DNA from 3 places in the Phytohabitans rumicis genome. Region 3 is predicted to be linked to each of the others. Evidence: riboswitches for the same ligand, from Rfam matches in the RefSeq annotation. Region 3 holds a riboswitch; each other region holds the start of a gene.
The links. Region 3 has a riboswitch for cyclic di-AMP ahead of Prum_RS19505 (C40 family peptidase). Riboswitches for the same ligand answer to the same signal wherever they lie in the genome.
Positions count from the first base shown of each region.

Region 1 (6,067 bases), 500 kb from region 3:
CGGCACGCCACGCTCGACCTGGCCCGGGAGCGGGCGCAGACGCTGGGCCTCAAGGGCGCGGCGTTCCCCTGGCGTACGGTCCGCGGGCAGGAGTGTTCGGGGTACTGGCCGGCGGGCACGGCGGCGTTCCACATCGGCGCGGACATCGCGGACGCGGTGATGCGGTACGTGGTGGCCACCGGCGACTACGACTTCGAGCGCGAGGTCGGCCTGGAACTGCTGGTGGACACCGCCCGGCTGTGGCGCTCGCTGGGCCACCACGACCGGCACGGGGTGTTCCACATCGACGGGGTCACCGGGCCGGACGAGTACACCGCGGTTGTTAACGACAACATCTACACCAACCTGATGGCGCAGAAGAACATGATCGGCGCCGCCGAGGCGTCGCTGCGCCACCCCGAGCAGGCCCGCCGGCTCGGCGTCGACGAGGAAGAGGCCGCGTCGTGGCGTGACGCCGCCGCGGCCATGCACGTCCCGTACGACGAGGAGTTGGGCGTCCACCAGCAGTGTGAGGAGTTCACCCGGCTCCAGGAGTGGGACTTCGCGGCCACCCCGCCGGGCAAGTACCCGCTGCTGCTGAACTACCCGTACTTCGACCTGTACCGCAAGCAGGTCCTCAAGCAGGCCGACCTGGTGCTGGCGATGCATTGGCGGGGTGACGCGTTCACGCCCGAGCAGAAGGCGCGCAACTTCGCCTACTACGAGCAGCGCACCGTGCGCGACTCGTCGCTGTCGACGTGCACCCAGGCGGTCATGGCGGCCGAGGTGGGCCACCTCGAGTTGGCCCACGACTATCTGGGCGAGGCCGCCCTGATGGACCTGCACGACATCCACAACAACACCCGCGAGGGCCTGCACATCGCCGCGCTCGCCGGCGCCTGGCTCGCCATCGTGGCCGGTCTCGGCGGCATGCGCGACCACGGCGGCGAGCTGTCGTTCGCGCCGCGGCTGCCGAGCCGGATCAACCGCATGGAGTTCTCCATGCTGTGGCGCGGGCTGCGGCTGCGGGTCGACGTGACCCAGCACGAGGTGACCTACTCGCTGCGCAACGGTCACGACGGGGCCAAGCTCGACCTCGTACACCATGGGGAGCATGTGACCGTGACCAGCGACGCGCCGCTCAGCCGGCCGATCCCGGCGCTGCCGCCGGTCGGTCCGCCGCCGCGGCAGCCCTTCGGGCGGGCCCCGGCCCGCCGGATGCCCGACGCCTGACGGCACGCAAGGCCACGGGGCCTGCCAGCGCACCGCGCTGGCAGGCCCTTACAGCATCGAGATGTGTACGTGGTTGGTGTGGTCGCTGGACGGGTCGCCGTTCGCGCCGCCGTACGACTTCCACCCCGTCGCCGGTGACCAGAACTGCCGGTACCAGATCACGTACATGACGCCCAGCCGGTCGGCGTTGCGCACGAAGAACGCGGCCAGGTTGTTGCCGTAGAACTTGTCGTCCCCGGTCGCGTCGCCGCCGAAGTTGCTCTTCTGGGCCGACCAGTCGCAGGCCCGGCCCTTCGGGTGCTCAAACGGCCCGCCCGACCGGAAGCAGCTCACGAACCGCTTGGCGCCCTTGTCGTTCGGATGGATCTGGGCGATGAGGCGCTGCGTCTCCTTGAGCATGTGCAGCGTCCGGGGCGTGATGCAGCGCCCGGTGGTCGGGTCGTCCTCCGAGCAACTCTGCGCGGAGAACCCGCCGTCGTTGTTGCGCGGCGCCTGCTTCGCCAGCGGCGAGTTCGCGTTGACGAAGCCGCCGGTCGCCTTGCCGCCGACCAGCTTCAGCGCCTTCTCCGCCTCGGACTTCTGCTTGGCCATGATGGTGAGCTGCTTCTGCTCGTCCTTGACCTCGGCGTCGATCGCCGCCTTGGCCCGCGATGCCTGGTCGAGGGCCGCCTTGAGCTTGGCCAGCCGCGCGTTGTCGCGGGCGGCCAGCATGTCCAGCGCCGCGGCCCGCTGCAGGAACTCGTCGGGCGAGGCGCTGTTGAGCAGCAGGGTCATCGGCCCGATCCGGCCATTCCGGTACGCCGAGCCGGCCAGCAGCGCGACCTCGGGCTCCATCGCCTTGATCTGCTCTTCCGCCTTGCGGAGCTCAAGGGAGAGCTGCAACTGCCGGTTGCGCGACTTGGTGACGGCATTGCGGGCTTCGACGTACCCGCGGCTGGTGGACTCCAGCACGTCCCGCAGGAGCGGTGTGCCCCCTCGTCGCCCGGGTTCGGCGTGGGCGCTAACGCCACCGGCGACGCTGCCGCCGCTCCACCACTTGGCCCGATCGCCACTCCGGACAACGCGGCCGCCGCGGCGACCAGGGCAACAGCCAGCGACAAGCGCCGGCGACGTACGGATGCCGTCATACACGTTCCTCCCGTCGGCCGCCTACCGAGTTAGCTGACGGGTTCGGGACGGGAACGATCCCTACCGCGGTTGCGGATTCACCCCACTTACGGTGGTTCCCCGGCTCGCTCAGCGTGAGCAATTAGGCGGCGGTCACCGCCGGCACCGTGGGGCGCCGCCGGGCGGAGACCGCCGGAAAGCTTACCGGATCGAGAGTGGACTTCGATATTGCTCTGACCAGGCAAAAGGTGTTACTGGGCAACGACGTTCGGTAATTGTTCAGTCAACGACCCGCGGTTCGCTCGGGCTTGTTTCGTTCCACAACCGGTCCAGGGCGGTCACGCAATAGGTGTACGACCGGTCCTCGGTTGCGCCGGTGTCCGCCCAGCTCGTGTCGCGTGTCGTGGCCACGAGATTGGCCGCGTCGCCGTCGACCCGGTACACCGCATAGCTGGTCCCCGTCTTTGACCAGCGGAGCTTCACCCCGCCGTCGTCGTACTCCGCCTCCTGGATCTTCGGTGTGTCGGGCAGATCACCGCGGAGGTGTGACATGGGCGGCACCAGGGCGGGCGCGGCGTAGTGCGCCTTCGCGTACCGGGTGACCGCGCCCAGCCGGTCGGCGCGTACCTGCTTGGCGCTGAAATGAACGGTGCCGCTGACCGGATGCTTGCTGTTGAGCGTGAGCTGCTGGTCCAGCTGGGCCGGGTTGCGCCAGGCCCCCGACTGGCCGATGCGGTAGTCCGCCATGCCGATGTAGAGCTGCACCCCGCTGCCCTTGATCACCTCGGACCACCAGGGCAGCAGCTTCGCGTAGTCGGCGATGGCGAAGCCGATGTGCCAGTAGAGCTGCGGCACGATGTAGTCGACCCAGCGTTCCTTCACCCAGAGCCGGGTGTCCGCGTAGATCGCGTCATAGCTCTGCAGCCCGCGGGTCTGCGAGCCGAGCGGGTCGTTGGCGGCGTTCCGCCAGATGCCGAACGGGCTGATGCCGAACTTCATCCACGGCTTGGCTTCCTTGACCCGCTGGTTGGTCTCCTGGACGAACAGGTTGACGTTCTGCCGGCGCCAGTCCGCCTTGGACAGGCCGTTGCCGTACTGCTGGAAAGCCTTCGCGTCGGAGAAATCTTCCTTTTTGACCGGGTACGGGTAGAAAAAGTCGTCGAAGTGCACGCCGTCGATGTCGTACCGGGTGACCGCGTCGAGGATCGAGTCCTCGACGAACCGCCGCGCCTCGGGGATGCCCGGGTTGTAGTACAGGCGGCTGCCCTTGCCCTTCGCCGGGTACGCCACCGCCCAGTCCGGGTGCGCGCGCAGCGGATGGTCGACCGGCAGCTCGTTGATGACCCCGGTCTGGCCCGCTTTGTACGGGTTGAACCAGGCGTGGAACTCGATGTTGCGGGCGTGCGCCTCGGCGACCATGAACTCCATCGGGTCCCACCCGGGGCTCTGCCCGTCCTTGCGGCCGGTCAGCCAGTACGACCACGGCGCGTACGTCGACTCCCAGAACGCGTCGCCGCTGGGGCGTACGTGGACGAAAACCGCGTTGTGCCCGCGTTGCTGCGCCAGGTCGAGCCAGCCGCGATACTCCTTCTTGACCGTCTCGGCGTCCAGGCCGGGGCGGCTCGGCCAGTCGATGTTGCTGACCGTAGTGAGCCACATGCCGCGCAGCTGGTGGGTCGCCTCCATGGGCCGCCCGGCGCAACTGCCCCGGGCCACCGCCGAGGTGGCCACCTCGTCCGCCGGGTCCGGGCGCGCCTGCCAGCGCGCCACCCCGACCGTGGCGAGGACGACGAAAGCGAGGACCGCCGCGATCGGGCCGCGGGGTGGGGCTGGCGACATCGCCCCAGTGTGCCCATGAGATGCGGTCGATCGGCAACCCTCTACCGGGTGGGAGACGTCTTGGGTGGCGTGCCACTTCTTGTGACGGTGCCTACCGGGGCGGAAAGCGTGGACTTCGACGCGTTCGTCCGGTCCCGCACGCCGGCGTTGCTGCGCTCGGCGTACCTGCTGACCGGAGACCAGCACCTCGCGGAGGACCTGGTGCAGTCGGCGCTCGCCCGTACGCACCGGGCCTGGCGGCGGCTGCGGGACACCGGCAATGCCGAGGCGTACACCCGGCGGACCATGTACCACCTGCAGGTCAACTGGTGGCGCCGGCGGCGCGTACCGGAATCGCTTGCCGACGCGGTGCCCGAGCCGCGGCCGTCCGCGCAGGCATCGTCGGCCGACGGCGTCGCCCTCCGCCTCACCCTGCAGGCCGCGCTGATGCGGCTGACCGCGAAGCAGCGGGCGGTCCTCGTGCTGCGGTTCTTCGAGGACCGCACCGAGGTCGAGACCGCCGAGATGCTGGGCGTCACCCTCGGCACCGTCAAGTCGACGTGCGCCCGCGCGCTGGCCCGCCTGCGGACCCACCTTGGGGAAGGAGCGCTGTGAAGAACTCCCTTTCGACGGCCCTGACCGAGCTCGCCGAGGACGTCCAGCCGGTCGACCTGCACGACCGGGTGCTCGCCACCTCCCGGCGGCTGCGCGCCCGTCGTGCCGTCGCAGGGTCGCTCGCCGTCGTCGCCCTGGCCGCCGGCGCCACGTACGGCGCGGTGCGGGCACTCCCGTCGGAGCGGGCCCTCCCGCCGGCCGAGCCCGTGGTCACCATTCCCGGGACCGTGTACTTCGCCTCGTCGGAGCTGCCGGCGTACACGGTCTACCGGCTCGCACCCGGCGGCGAGCTGGAGGAGTTCGCGAAGTTCCCCTCGGGCGCGCTCGGCGAGACCGTGGCCCTGTCCCCGGACGGGCACCGCGCCGCCTGGGTCACGGTCGACGGCGCCGTCATGGTCGGTCGCACCGACGGCTCGGAGGCGACCAAGGTCGGCACGCAGGAGCTGCAGAGCGACTGCGGCCGGCCGTCCTGGTCACCGGACGGCGGCCGGGTCGCGTTCGTCTCGGGTGGCTGGGAAGACAGCGCGCTGATGGTCGCCGACGCGGACGGCTCTCCGGTCGCGGAAGTGGACCAGACGGGCGGCTGCTTCCCGGTGTGGTCACCGGACGGCCGCCGGCTGGCGTACGTCCAGTTTCCGAACGGGTCGCTCAACTCCCAGCTGCTGACGGTGCAGGCCGACGGGACCGCCCGGCGGGTCGTACCGGTCCAGCTCCGTGACCCCGCGTACGTCCGCTACCCGGTGAGCATCTCGAACGACGGGGCGAAGGTGGTCGCGGCGGTCGGCGAACCGGACGGCTGCAACTGCCCGGAGGGCATCACCCTGTCGTTCGCCGACCGCCTGATCGACGGGTTGAGCGGGGAGGTCAGCCAGCTGACGTGCGAGAACGCGCTGCTCACCCCGGACGGTGGGCTGCTGCTACGGGTGGCGGCAGGTGACGCGTACACCCTGGAGCTCCGCTCCCCGGATGGCGCACTCCTCGCCTCCTGGCAGGAGCCGAAGTGGCCCCATGAGACCCGACTCCTGCGCTACGTGCCCTGAGCCCGCCTTATCCGTCAGCTGAACGACACCTGGAACGTGGTCTCCTGGCCGGTGCCCGGCAGCACGGTGCCATCGCTGTCGGCCCCCGCGTCCACGCGCAACGTCGCCGGGCCGGGTGGGCCGTCTTCATGGGTGATGAAGGCAAGCGCGATGCTGCGCTGCTCGCCGGGGCCGAGCGGGTCGGCGACGCACACGATCCGATCCGGCCGGCCTTGCATGGTCGGGCAACCGGACCAGATCGCGTGCTCGGCCTCGTCGCGGCTGTTCCGCGGGAA
Region 1 covers NZ_BLPG01000001.1:3,860,987-3,867,053, reverse strand. The annotation lists gene Prum_RS17040 (glycoside hydrolase family 65 protein) at 1-1,212, shown strand, start outside; gene Prum_RS17035 (coiled-coil domain-containing protein) at 1,261-2,163, opposite strand; cyclic di-AMP (ydaO/yuaA leader) riboswitch at 2,343-2,478, opposite strand; gene Prum_RS17030 (glycoside hydrolase family 10-like protein) at 2,599-4,158, opposite strand; gene Prum_RS17025 (SigE family RNA polymerase sigma factor) at 4,228-4,752, shown strand; gene Prum_RS17020 (TolB-like translocation protein) at 4,749-5,792, shown strand; gene Prum_RS17015 (hypothetical protein) at 5,807-6,067, opposite strand, start outside.
Region 1: another riboswitch for cyclic di-AMP. It lies ahead of Prum_RS17035 (coiled-coil domain-containing protein); the one in region 3 lies ahead of Prum_RS19505 (C40 family peptidase).

Region 2 (6,067 bases), 1.8 Mb from region 3:
AGGCCACGGCCGCCGACCCGCGGGGCGTCGTACGCCGTCGCATGATCCAGTCCAGCGGCGAGAAGGTCACCAACATCGAGGACGACCTGCTCGACCCGGCCGCCGCGCCGGAAGGCATGCGGGTCGTGGGCGACGGCGCACTGCTGGCCACCCTCGCCAAGGCGACCGGGCGGGGCATGCGCGACATCGTCGCCACCATCCAGCGCGAGCAGGACCAGGCGATCCGCTCCCCCGCGTCGGGCGTGACGATCGTCTCCGGCGGCCCGGGCACCGGCAAGACGGCCGTGGCGCTGCACCGCGCGGCGTACCTGCTCTACTCCGACCGCAGCCGCTTCGCGGGCGGCGGCATCATGGTCGTCGGCCCGTCCGGGGTGTTCGTGGAGTACATCGCCGCGGTGCTGCCGTCGCTCGGCGAGGAGGCCGCCACCCTGCACTCGCTCGGCTCGATCGTCGAGGACGTGACGGCCGCCCGCACCGACCCGACCGCGGTCGCCGCGGTCAAGGGCTCGCTGCGGATGCGCCGCGTCCTGGATCGGGCGGTCCGGGACGCCGTGCCGAACGGCCCGACCGACCTGCGCCTGCTCTACCGCGGCGACCTGCTGCGCCTCGGCACGGCCGAATTGGACGCGATCCGGGCCCGCGCGCTGCCCCGCGGCGCGCGCCGCAACGAGGTGCGCCGGGCCGGCATCGACGGCCTCTTCGAGGCACTGTGGGCGCAGGCGCAGGCCCATAAGATCGGTGGCCTGCCGTCGCAGATCGAGTTCGAGGACGACCTGGCCGAGCGGCCGGACTTCCGGGACTTCCTGCGCGCGTGGTGGCCCCGGCTGGCGCCCCGCCACGTGCTCGCCTGGCTGGCCGATCCGGCGCGCCTGCGGGCGTACACGTCGGGGATTTTGAGCGGTCCGGAGATCGCGCTGCTCGCGGACGCCTTCGTGCCCGGGGATCCGACCGTCGCGGACGTGGCGCTGCTCGACGAGTTGGACGAGATGCTCGGCCGGCCGCCGCAGCCGGCGCGCAAGCAGCGCGACCCGTTCCACGTGGTCGACGGCGTGCGCGAGGTGAGCACCTACGCGGACCGGCAGCGCGCGGCCCGCGCCGCCGCGGTGCGGCGTCCGGACGACTACCGCGAGTACGCCCACGTGGTGGTCGACGAGTCGCAGGACGTCTCGCCAATGCAGTGGCGGATGCTGGGCCGTCGCGGCCGGCTCGCCTCGTGGACCGTGGTCGGCGACCCGGCGCAGAGCGCCTGGACCGGCGACCCGACCGAGCTGGCCCGGGCCCGCGACCGCGCGCTGGGTAGCCGCCGGCGGCACGAGTTCACGCTCACCACGAACTACCGCAACTCCGCGGAGATCTTCGCGCTGGCCGCCGAGGTGATCCGTGAGGTCTCCCCCGGCATCACGCTGCCCCGGGCGGTGCGCTCCACCGGCGTACCCCCGGAGCAATTGACCCTGGCCCCGGCGGACCTGCCGGATGCGACCCGCAAGGCCGCGGCGCGGCTGCTGGATGAGGTCGAGGGCACGGTCGGCGTCATCGCGCCGGTGCCACGCCGCGACGAGGTCGCGGCGTGGCTCACCGAGCTGCCCGCGGACCGCTTGCAGGTGGTCACCAGCTTGCAGGCCAAGGGCATGGAGTACGACGGCGTGGCGCTGGTCGCGCCGGAGGAGATCCGGAAAGAGGACGGCGCGCGGACCCTCTACGTGGCCCTGTCCCGCGCGACCCAGCGCCTCGTCACGCTGTCCGCTTGACCGCGACCGCCGTGTACGTGGTGTCCGGCGTCGGCGTCGTGGTGAAGCGGGCGTTCGGCAGGTAGAGCCGGTCGCCGAACGCGGCGACGGTCGTGGGTACGTCGAAGTTCGGGCTGGTGAGGCGGGTGACCAGGGCACCGCTGGTGCCCCGCCGGTCGAGGCGGAAGACGGCGACCTGGTTGAGCCTGTTCTGCACCACGTAGAGGCTGCGGCCGAGCACCAGCAGCCCGTCGCCGTTGGTGAGGATCTCGCCGCCGAGGTCGACCTGGGTGGTCGCGCCGGTGGCCGGGTTGACCCGGAAGAGTCCGCCCGTGTTGGACTGCACGACCAGCAGCGCCCGCCCGTCCGGCGTGGGCGCGATCCCGTTGACGTTGAAGCCGGCCTGGTAGACGAGGTCGCCGCTGTACGGCAACGGGGTGAAGGCGCCGGGCCGCGTCACCTTGTAGAGGAACGGGTTGTTCGAGTCGGTGAAGAACGCCCCGAACGGGGTCACCACGACGTCGTTGATGAACGTCGGCGCGCTCGCGAACTGATACGACGCGAGGATCTCCCCGGTACGCGGGTCGACGACCCGGCCGTCGCCGGCTGCTCCGCCGGCGACGAAGAGGCCGTGGCGGTCGATTTTCAAGCCGACGGACGGCGTGCCCGGTCCGGGCGAGATGACCTTGCCGCGGCCGGTGACGAGGCTGGCCCGGTAGATGCGGCCGTCGGCGAGGGAGCCGAAGTAGGCGTACGGCTGCTTGCCGATGGCGATGCCCTCCGGCCGGAAGCCGTTGGGCAGCGCGATGACGTCGGGAAGGTGCTTCTGACCGGCGCTCGCGGCGCTTGGAACGCTGACGGTGGCCGCCGATATCGCTGCGGCGGCGGAGGACGTGAGGAGAGCACGACGAGTAAGCACACTTCGATCCACGCACATCACTGCCACTCGGTTCGATGGCATTGGATTTCAGTACCAGGTTTGCACACATTGCAATGTCAGCATATATTTGACGGCCATGGGTGCGGGACACGATCACGGGGCAGTGGCCACGCGGGCCGGTGAGCGCCATCGCGGGCGGCTGTGGGCGGCGTTTGCGCTGCTCGCGGCGTTCATGGTGATCGAGGCGGTCGCCGCGCTGCTGACCGGCTCGCTCGCCCTGCTGTCCGACGCCGGGCACATGTTCACCGACGTGCTCGGGATCGGGATGGCACTGGCGGCCATCTACGCTGCCTCGCGGGCCGCCGGCGATCCGCAGCGGACGTTCGGGCTGTACCGGCTGGAGGTGCTCGCGGCGCTCGGCAACGCGGTGCTGCTCTTCGGCGTGGCGATCTACGTCCTGATCGAGTCGGTACGCCGCTTCGCCGACCCGCCCGAGGTGCCCGCCGGCCCGATGCTCGTGGTCGCCGCGGCCGGGCTGGTCGCCAACCTCGTCGCGTTCGGCCTGCTGCGCTCCGGCGCGAAGGAGAGCCTGAACGTGCGCGGCGCGTACCTGGAGGTGCTCGGCGACCTGCTCGGCTCGGCCGGCGTGATCGTCGCGGCCGCGGTGATCGCCCTGACCGACTGGTGGTACGCCGACCCGATCGTCGCCGTCGCGGTGGGCCTGTTCATCCTGCCGCGCACCTGGAAGCTGGCCCGCGCGGCGGTGCGCATCCTCGTGCAGGCCGCGCCCGAGCACGTCGACGTGACCGCCGTACAGACCCGCCTGGCCGCCGTGCCCGGCGTGTGCGACGTGCACGACCTGCACGTGTGGACGCTCACCTCCGGCATGGACGTGGCGTCCGCCCACCTCACCCTCGACCCGGCCGCGCAGGTCGGCCCTGTTCTGGTCGCCGCGCGCGAGGCGCTGCACGACGACTTCGACATCGCGCACGCCACCCTCCAGGTCGAGCCGGCGGAGTCCTGCCAAGAGACCACATGGTGACCAATTCGTGACGGTCCGTACGAGACTGGGCACATCGATGACGAGCCGGTACGCTCGGCTCCGGCCACTGCCCGGCGGCGCCCCTCGGCGCCGGTGGTGGCTGCCGCCGAATCGCCGCATGCTCGGTCTCGCATCGAGCCTTGGGTGAGCCGGGGAACCACCGAACTACTGGGGTGAATCCGCGCGAGCGGTAGGGGTACTTCCGTCCCGAACCCGTCAGCTAACTCGGTAGGCGGCTGACTGGAAGGACGGTTGATGGCTCACGCCCGCAGCCGATTCGGGCTCGCCGCTGTGCTGCTCGCGGCCGCGTTCGCCCTGGTCGGCATCCACCCTGCACCGGCGGCCGCCGCGCCCAACGACCCCGAGGGCGGCACGGCCACGCTCCGCGATCAACTCGAAGCGGCGAGCAAGGGTTTCGTGGTCGCACAGTCCACACTGGCCAAGTCGAAGAAGCGGCAGCAGGAGCTGACCACGCAACTCGCCCAGGTGGAGCGCGACCTCGTCGTCAAGCAGTCCACGCTGGGTGAGGTGGCCAACACGGCGTACCAGCGGGGTCGTCTCGGTCCGATCTCGGCGCTGCTCAACAGCGACTCGCCGGAAGGCTTCATGGACCGGGCCGCGGCACTCGACGCGCTCGCCGCCACCGAGGACAAGAAGCTCCGCGACCTGCTCGACACCCAGGAAGATGTCAAGAACGCCAAGCTCGCGATCGACAACGAGATCCGCGAGCAGCAGAAGCAGGTCCAGGTCATGGCCGCCCGCAAGAAGCAGGCCGAAAACGCCCTCGCCGCCGAGGGTGGTGGCGACAGCGCAGACGGGCCGAGCGGCAGCGGCGCGGCGACCGCCAGCCAGGGACCGAGCGGCTCCGGCAGCTGCTCCGTCAAGGACCCGACCGGCACCGGCGGCTGCATCACCCCGCGGCTCCTGCACGCGTACAACGAGACGAAGAAGGCCGGCTTCAGCAAGTACGTCTACTGCTGGCGCAGCGGCGGCTCGGGTGAACACCCCAAGGGCCGGGCATGCGACTGGGCGGTGGCGTCGGGCGGCTTCGGCAGCGTGGCGAGCGGCAGCAACAAGGACTACGGCGACCGGCTCGCCAACTTCTACATCAAGAACGCGAGCGCTCTCGGCGTGCTCTACGTGATCTGGTTCCGCCGGATCTGGCTACCAAGCAGCGGCTGGAAGTCGTACAGCGGCAGCGGCAGCCCCTCCGCCGAACACACCGACCACGTCCACCTATCCGTAACGTAGCTCCGCTCCCTCGCTCCCTCGCTCCTCGCGCGCTCTGCTCGCGCTCGGCGCGGGCTCTGCTCGTCGATCAAGGGCAAACGGTCGTGGTTCGATCTCCGATCCGCGACCGTTTGCCCTTGATCGGCGTAGAAGTCCTTGATCGGCGTAGAAGTCCTTGATCGGCGCGGCCGCCCCACATGAGGCGGCACCCCGGTACGGGTGCGTGCAAACCCGTACCGGGGTGCCGTGACCCGGTCTCGCCGGTCTGGGGGGATGCGCGAGACCGGGCCGGGCGGGGTTGCCCCTTTACCCCTGTGTCCAAGCCTGTAAGAAAGGCGCTGCACCCTCGCTACGCGTTACACCCCCGGCACCCATCAGCCGGAACCGTCGACTTGGTGGGGCAAAGGTTGGTTCCCGCCCCCAGTAGGGGTCCCCTGCTGGGGGCGACGCGGGCGCGGAGCGGGACGCACCGCGGACGCCCGCCCGCCGATCAAGGGAAAGCCCGTCGATCAAGGGCAAATGGTCGTGGTTTGGAGATCAAAGCACGACCATTTGCCCTTGATCGACGCGCGCGCCCGGGCGCGCAGACGGACGCGCACGCACGGACGGGCAGACGGACGGGCACGTAGCCTGGCGGGGAGGGGAGGGCGATGAAGGTATTGGTTACCAACGACGATGGCATCGCCGCACCTGGGATCCGGGCGCTGGCTCGGGCGGCGGTGGACGCGGGGCTGGAGGTGGTGGTCGCCGCGCCGATCGAGGAGGCGAGCGGGATGAGCGCCGCCATGACCGCGGTCAGGCAGGACGGGCGGATCGTCGTCACCGCGCACCCGCTGGACGGGCTGGACGGTGTCGAGTCGTACGGGGTGGCCGGCTCCCCCGGGTTCATCGCGCTGATCGCGACGTTGGGCGCGTTCGGGCCGCCGCCGGAGCTCGTGCTGTCGGGCATCAACCGCGGCGCCAACACCGGGCTGGCCCTGCTGCACTCGGGCACGGTGGGTGCGGCGTTCACGGCGGCGGCGAACGGCTGCCGCGCGCTGGCCGTATCGCTGGACATGCCGATGGCCGACGTTTTCCGTGCGGGCAGGCCCGCCGACGAGCACCGGCACTGGGCGACGGCGGGGACGGTCGCGGCCGAGTTGCTGCCCGCGTTGAAGAGCGCGCCGGAGCGGACCGTCTTCAACCTCA
Region 2 covers NZ_BLPG01000001.1:6,145,047-6,151,113, reverse strand. The annotation lists gene Prum_RS27995 (HelD family protein) at 1-1,748, shown strand, start outside; gene Prum_RS27990 (SMP-30/gluconolactonase/LRE family protein) at 1,732-2,658, opposite strand; gene Prum_RS27985 (cation diffusion facilitator family transporter) at 2,744-3,649, shown strand; cyclic di-AMP (ydaO/yuaA leader) riboswitch at 3,744-3,900, shown strand; gene Prum_RS27980 (coiled-coil domain-containing protein) at 3,905-4,900, shown strand; gene surE (5'/3'-nucleotidase SurE) at 5,530-6,067, shown strand, end outside.
Region 2: another riboswitch for cyclic di-AMP. It lies ahead of Prum_RS27980 (coiled-coil domain-containing protein); the one in region 3 lies ahead of Prum_RS19505 (C40 family peptidase).

Region 3 (6,067 bases):
TGTCAGCACGCGGAACTCAAGGGCCGGCGCTTCCGCGCGGGCGTGATCGGCGGCCTGGAACTCACCGCCGAGAGCCTGCACGCGGCCGTAGAGGTGATCGAGCCGGCTCCCACCGTCTCCCGCAGAATGATGGCGAGCTCAGTGCTGATCACGTTCCTACATGTGGTGGCATGTGTGGCTGTGCTCCTGGCCGTGCCAGACCCGAGCCGGCCGCTTGTGCTGGCGGTGGCGCTCGGCGGCACGGGGGTCCTGGCGAAGCTGGTAACAGGCTTGGTCGTCACAGCCTGGGACTGGCGCGACGCGCGGGCGCTGGACTCGGCCGCCGTCGATGAGCCTTCAGATATACGGGGCACAATCGTGGAATTGCGGACGGAGATCGATGCGATCAGCGCTGACCTTGATCCGGATCGCGACGGCGCGCACGTGAAGATTAGTCAGAAGATCGAATCGGCGCTGATTTGGCTCGACTCAGCGGAGCGCGCGAGCCGGTAGGCATCGTTGGAGCGGGTGAAGGGAATCGAACCCTCACTGTCAGCTTGGGAAGCTGATGTTCTGCCATTGAACTACACCCGCAAGCGGACACCACTGTACATCACAACCCAGCCACCACGGGCACACCGCCCAGGGACTATCACCGCAGGCCAGGCGACGCGCAGGTCGAACGCCTGGAACGCCTGTCGGACGCCGTAGCCGAGGACGCCGTAGCCGAAGAGGCGGCCGTCGGGTCGAGCCACACCTGCACCGCGGGGCGCTCGGGCGTGCCGACCGTGAACGGGGTGGCGCCGTTGCGTCCGTGCCGGGCCAGCATCGCCACGTCGACCGTGAACTCGAACAGCCGCCAGTCGACCTGCGGTGCGGCCCGCAGGTTGCCGGCGAGGCGGGCCACCTTGGCGCGGTCGGTGACGACCTGGGCGCGGCCGGCCAGGTACGCCTCGTCGTCGCTGTCCTCGGGCGGGAAGGAGTGGAGCGCGTAGCGGCCGTCGCGCTCCAGGTCACGCCGCTTGGGCGAGTCGACGACGAAGCAGTAGAGGCCCTCGTCCGTGATCACCGGTGACACCGGATGCACCCGCGGTCCGCCGTCGGCGCGCACGGTCGCGAGGTAGCCCAGACCCGGACCGTACTGCTGCATGAGGGAGCGGATCGCCTCGGCCAGGCGGGGCTCATCGGTGACGAACTCAGACCAAGATGCCATGCCAGCATCTTATCGAACGTATGTACGAGCAAGGTAGTCCCCTATGGTGTGTCGCATGCTGCTCTCCGACCGCGACCTCGTCAGCGAGATCAAGGCGGGCAACCTCGCGCTCGACCCGTTCGAGCCGGACCTGGTCCAGCCGTCCAGCATTGACGTCCGGCTGGACCGGATCTTCCGCGTGTTCAACAACCACCTGTACACGCACATCGACCCGTCGGTACGGCAAGACGATCTCACCTCGCAGGTCGAGGTGCCGGCCGGTCAGCCGTTCGTGTTGCATCCGGGCGAGTTCGTGCTGGCCTCCACGCTGGAAGTTATCTCGCTGGGCGACCAGCTTGCCGGCCGCCTCGAGGGGAAGTCGAGCCTGGGCCGTCTCGGCCTGCTGACGCATTCGACCGCCGGTTTCATCGACCCGGGGTTCAGCGGGCACGTCACGCTCGAGCTCTCCAACGTGGCGAACCTGCCGATCACCCTGTGGCCGGGCATGAAGATCGGTCAGCTGTGCATCTTCCGGCTGTCGTCGCCGGCCGAGCACCCGTACGGGTCGAGCGTGTACGGCTCGCGGTACCAGGGTCAGCGCGGGCCCACTCCGAGTAGGGCCTGGAAGAACTGGCGGACCTGGCCGACAGCACGTTAACCGAGAAGACGCCCTCCCATCCCGGGTGGATGGGAGGGCGTCTTTTTTTCTCTGGCCGGTGCGGGTCGCGTGACGGGGGAACACGCGACAGGCGCGGCCACGGGGGTGGGTAACGCTAGCCCGGTCGGCCGTAGCCATTGATCGGCGCGGCGTTGATCGTGCGCATCCGGACCGGTACCCCGGGCTTGGACGCGTCCACGATGTAGCCGCCGCCGACGTAGATGCCCACGTGATGGACGTCGCTGTAGTAGAAGACGAGATCGCCGACCTTCAGGTTGCTTCGACTGCTGACCGGATCGACCGTGCCCTTCTGGCGGGCGGCGTTGTGCGGCAGCGAGACGCCGGCGGCCTGCCAGGACTTCATGGTCAGCCCGGAGCAGTCGTACGCGTCGGGACCCTCGGCGCCGAAGACGTAATCCGAGCCGATCTGCGCGCAGGCGAACTTGGCCGCCTTGGTGCCGGCGCTGCCGTCGTACGAGTACGGGCACGCCGCGGGCCTCAGCTCACCGACGCCGCCACCGCTGCCGTACGCGGCCAGGCGCGCCTTTTCCAGCTTGTCGATCTCGCCGTCGAGCTGCTTCTTCTTCACCGCCAGGTCGGCCTCGGCCTCGGTCAGCTGGCTGACCAACGCGTCCAGTGGGGCCTTCTGCTTGGCGTAGCGTTCCTTGAGGTCGATGACCTGCTGGACTTCGGCCTGGGAACGGCGGGCGAAGACGTCCAGCAGCTCCAGTTGGTCGGCGAACGTCGTCGGCGTGCCGCTCGTCAGGAGCGCGTTGAACGCGGAGAAGTTTCCGCCCTTGTAGCGCTCCACGGCGAACTCGCCGACCCGGGTCATCGCCAGGTCGATCTGGAGTTGCAGCGGCGCGATCTTCTTGGCGAGCGCGTCGGCCTGCTTACGCTTGGCGGCCAGATCGATCCGGGTGGCGTTGTGGCGCTCAAGCACCGGCTCGAGCTTCTCGAACGCCGCGTCGATCTGCTTCTCGATCTCGGCGGGGGACGGCGCGGCGTGCACGACCGTGCCGCTGGACAGCACGGCGGCGCATGCGAGGAACGCGGTAATGATGGAGCGACGCGCGGCATAGCCTGCCACCGGAGTCCGAACTCCTTCTCCCTGGCCGCCTACCGGGTTAGCTGACGGGTTCGGGCGGGAAGAACGCCCTACCGCGGATCGCGGATTCACCCCAAGTTGCGTGGTTCCCCGGCTCGTTGTCTGACCGACTCGGCGGGCTGAGCCGTGGTCTCCCAGGCTGGGAGGCCGACCTCCGGCTCAACGATCCCCAAGGGTAGGAGCGGCGCAATCGACCCGCAAGCGGTACGGGGGCACTAGTTCGGTCCGTGTGCGCACGGTAGCGCATCGTATATCGAAACGATGCTAGTCAATAGACAGAAACACGTCGTCCAGCAGTCCGGCGTACTGGTCATTGTCGACGGAGACGTTCTTGCCGCCGATTCGCAGCGGTTCGGAATTCACAATGGACACCCCGGGCGGCACGTGGACCGAGCCGCGCGGCACCGCATCGACGAAAATCGACAGCGTCGAGCCGGCCCGGGTGCAGGCGAGCGCGTGCCACCGGCCGTCGGTCACGGTCACCGGCGCGATCACCCGGTAGATCGTCGTGGTGCTGGCGACCACGCAGCTCGGCTGGCCGGCGCGGCCGTCGACCTGGAGCTTGAGCTGGGTGACGCCGCCGGTCGAAAACCCTTTCTGCACAACGTTCGCGCCGTCGCCGGCGTCGGCGGCCGTCATCAGCACCGAGGCGCCGTAGCGCAGCGCGCGGGTGCCCGGATTGAGCTCGGGCGCCGGCCCGCTCTCCAGGATCGCCCGGGGGCAGCCGGCGCCGTCGCACCGGTCCGGAAACCGTGCCGCCCACCCGCCGCCGCGCTCGGTGAAGCCCACGACACCCCGCGTCCGCAGCGGGTGCCGCCCGGCGGCATCCGGCACCGAGCCGGTGAACCAGCCGTCGAACGTGTACCGCACCGACACCGACGGCGGCCCACCCGGCGCGGGCTTCGCGGTCGCGGCCAGCGCCACACACACCAGTCCAAGCAGGGGTACGCCCCATCGGCGCGTCATGTGCATTTCGCGCGACATTGCTCGATTGTGGAGATTCCAGGGCAACTCAGACAATCACTCGCAGAGCTAGATTTCAGGAGCGCGTGAAGCTTTCTTACATGTAGGCGCGAAGTCTCGTAATCTATTGACCATGCCCCGTCTTACAACGCGAATCGTGCTCAGTACGGCGGTGGTCGGCGCGGCGACGCTGGTGTCGACCACGCCCGCCCCCGCGACCAGCCCATCAACCGACACCCGACAGCAGGAGTACGCGGCCGCCGCGGCGGAGTTCGGCGTACCCGAGAGCGTCCTGCTCGGCGTGTCGTACCTGGAGTCCCGGTGGGACACCAACGCCGGCACGCCCAGCACCAGCGCCGGCTACGGCCCGATGCACCTTACCGACGCCACGTACGTGACGTCGCTACCCGGCGGAAACCACCACGACGACGACGCCGAGGACGCCCGGGGCGACGACGCCCGAAGCACCAAGGACGTCGCCTCGGTGGGTGTGCCGGCGCCCGCTCCCGAGGCGCTGCAGACGCTCGACCGTGCCGCGGCGCTCACCGGCGCGACCGAGGAGGCGCTGCGCACCAGCCCGACCGAGAACATCCGGGGTGGGGCGGCACTCCTTTCCGCGTACCAGGAAAGCATCGCTGGACCGACGGGGAGCGCGAGCGACCCGGCGGCCTGGTACGGCGCGGTGGCCAGGTACAGCGGCGCGGACAGTGCCGATGCCGCGGCGGCCTTTGCCGACCAGGTCTTCACGACGATCCGCGAGGGCGTCGCGCGGGTGACCGACGACGGGCAGAGCGTGACGCTGGCCGCGCGGAGCGTCAACCCGGCGCGCGGCTGGCTGGACCGGCTCGGGCTGCGCAAGCTGGCCCGCCCGGACGGCCTGGAGTGCCCGGTGGACATCTCCTGCGAGTGGATTCCGGCGCCGTACCAGGAGTTCCTGGACAACAACGGCAACCCCGACTACGGCAACCACGACCTGGGCAACCGGCCCAAGCAGCAGAAGATCGAGTACATCGTCATCCACGACACCGAGGGGTACTTCCAGCCCTCCGTCAACTTGGTACTGGATCCAAAATATGTGAGCTGGCAGTACACGCTGCGCTCGGTCGACGGGCACATCGCCCAGCACCTCAAGGCCAAGGACGTGGGCTGGCACGCCGGCAACTGGTACGTCAACGCCAAGGCGATCGGGCTGGAGCACGAGGGCTTCGCCGCGCAGGGCACCTGGTACACCGAGGCGATGTACCGCACGTCGGCGAAGCTGGTGCGGTACCTGGCGACGCGGCTCGGCATCCCGCTGGACCGCAACCACATCATCGGCCACGACAACGTGCCCGGCACCATCCCGGCGAACGTGCGCGGCATGCACTGGGACCCGGGTCCGTACTGGGACTGGTCGCACTACTTCGACCTGCTGAAGGCTCCATTTAGGACGACCGGTTGGCCGGGCAGCGGCATGGTGACGATCGACCCGGACTTCGCGACCAACAAGCCGGCGTTCGTCGGGTGCGGCAGCGTCGCGTCCCAGCCGTGCACGCCGCGCGGATCCTCGGCGGTCATCCTGCACACCGCGCCGGACGCGGCTTCGCCGCTGCTCAAGGACATCGGGTTGCGGCCGAGCGGCGTGGACGCCACCATGCACGTCTCCGACCACGGCTCCCGGGTGTCGGCCGGGCAGACGTACGCCGTCGCCGACCGGCAGGGCGACTGGACGGCGATCTGGTACCTCGGGCAGAAGGGATGGTTCTACAACCCGCGGTCGGCGCCGGCCGCGAAGTGGGCCACCGGGCTCGTGGTGACGCCCAAGCCGGGCAAGGCGACGATTCCGGTGTACGGGCGGGCCTATCCGGAGCAGGCCGCGTACCCGACGGGCGTGCCGTACCAGGCCATCACGCCGTTGCAGTACACGCTGTCGGCGGGGCAGCGGTACGCGGTCGGCAACGTCCTGCCGGGCGAGTACTACCGGGCGGTGACGTTCGACGGGTCGTCACCGGGTGACTGGACGGTGATCCGCAGCGACACCAAGTACGTGCAGATCCAGTTCGGCCACCGGGTCATGTTCGTGAACCTGGCCGACGTGCAGTTGCTCCCGTCGTTCCTCTAGGCGCGTGCATGTTAGGAAGGGCCCCCTCCTATGCAAAAAGCGATAGGAGGGGGCCCTTCCTTGCAC
Region 3 covers NZ_BLPG01000001.1:4,365,085-4,371,151, forward strand. The annotation lists gene Prum_RS19485 (hypothetical protein) at 1-492, shown strand, start outside; tRNA gene Prum_RS19490 (tRNA-Gly) at 500-573, opposite strand; gene Prum_RS19495 (pyridoxamine 5'-phosphate oxidase family protein) at 632-1,192, opposite strand; gene dcd (dCTP deaminase) at 1,248-1,829, shown strand; gene Prum_RS19505 (C40 family peptidase) at 1,945-2,919, opposite strand; cyclic di-AMP (ydaO/yuaA leader) riboswitch at 2,932-3,064, opposite strand; gene Prum_RS19510 (LamG domain-containing protein) at 3,202-3,921, opposite strand; gene Prum_RS19515 (N-acetylmuramoyl-L-alanine amidase) at 4,058-6,001, shown strand.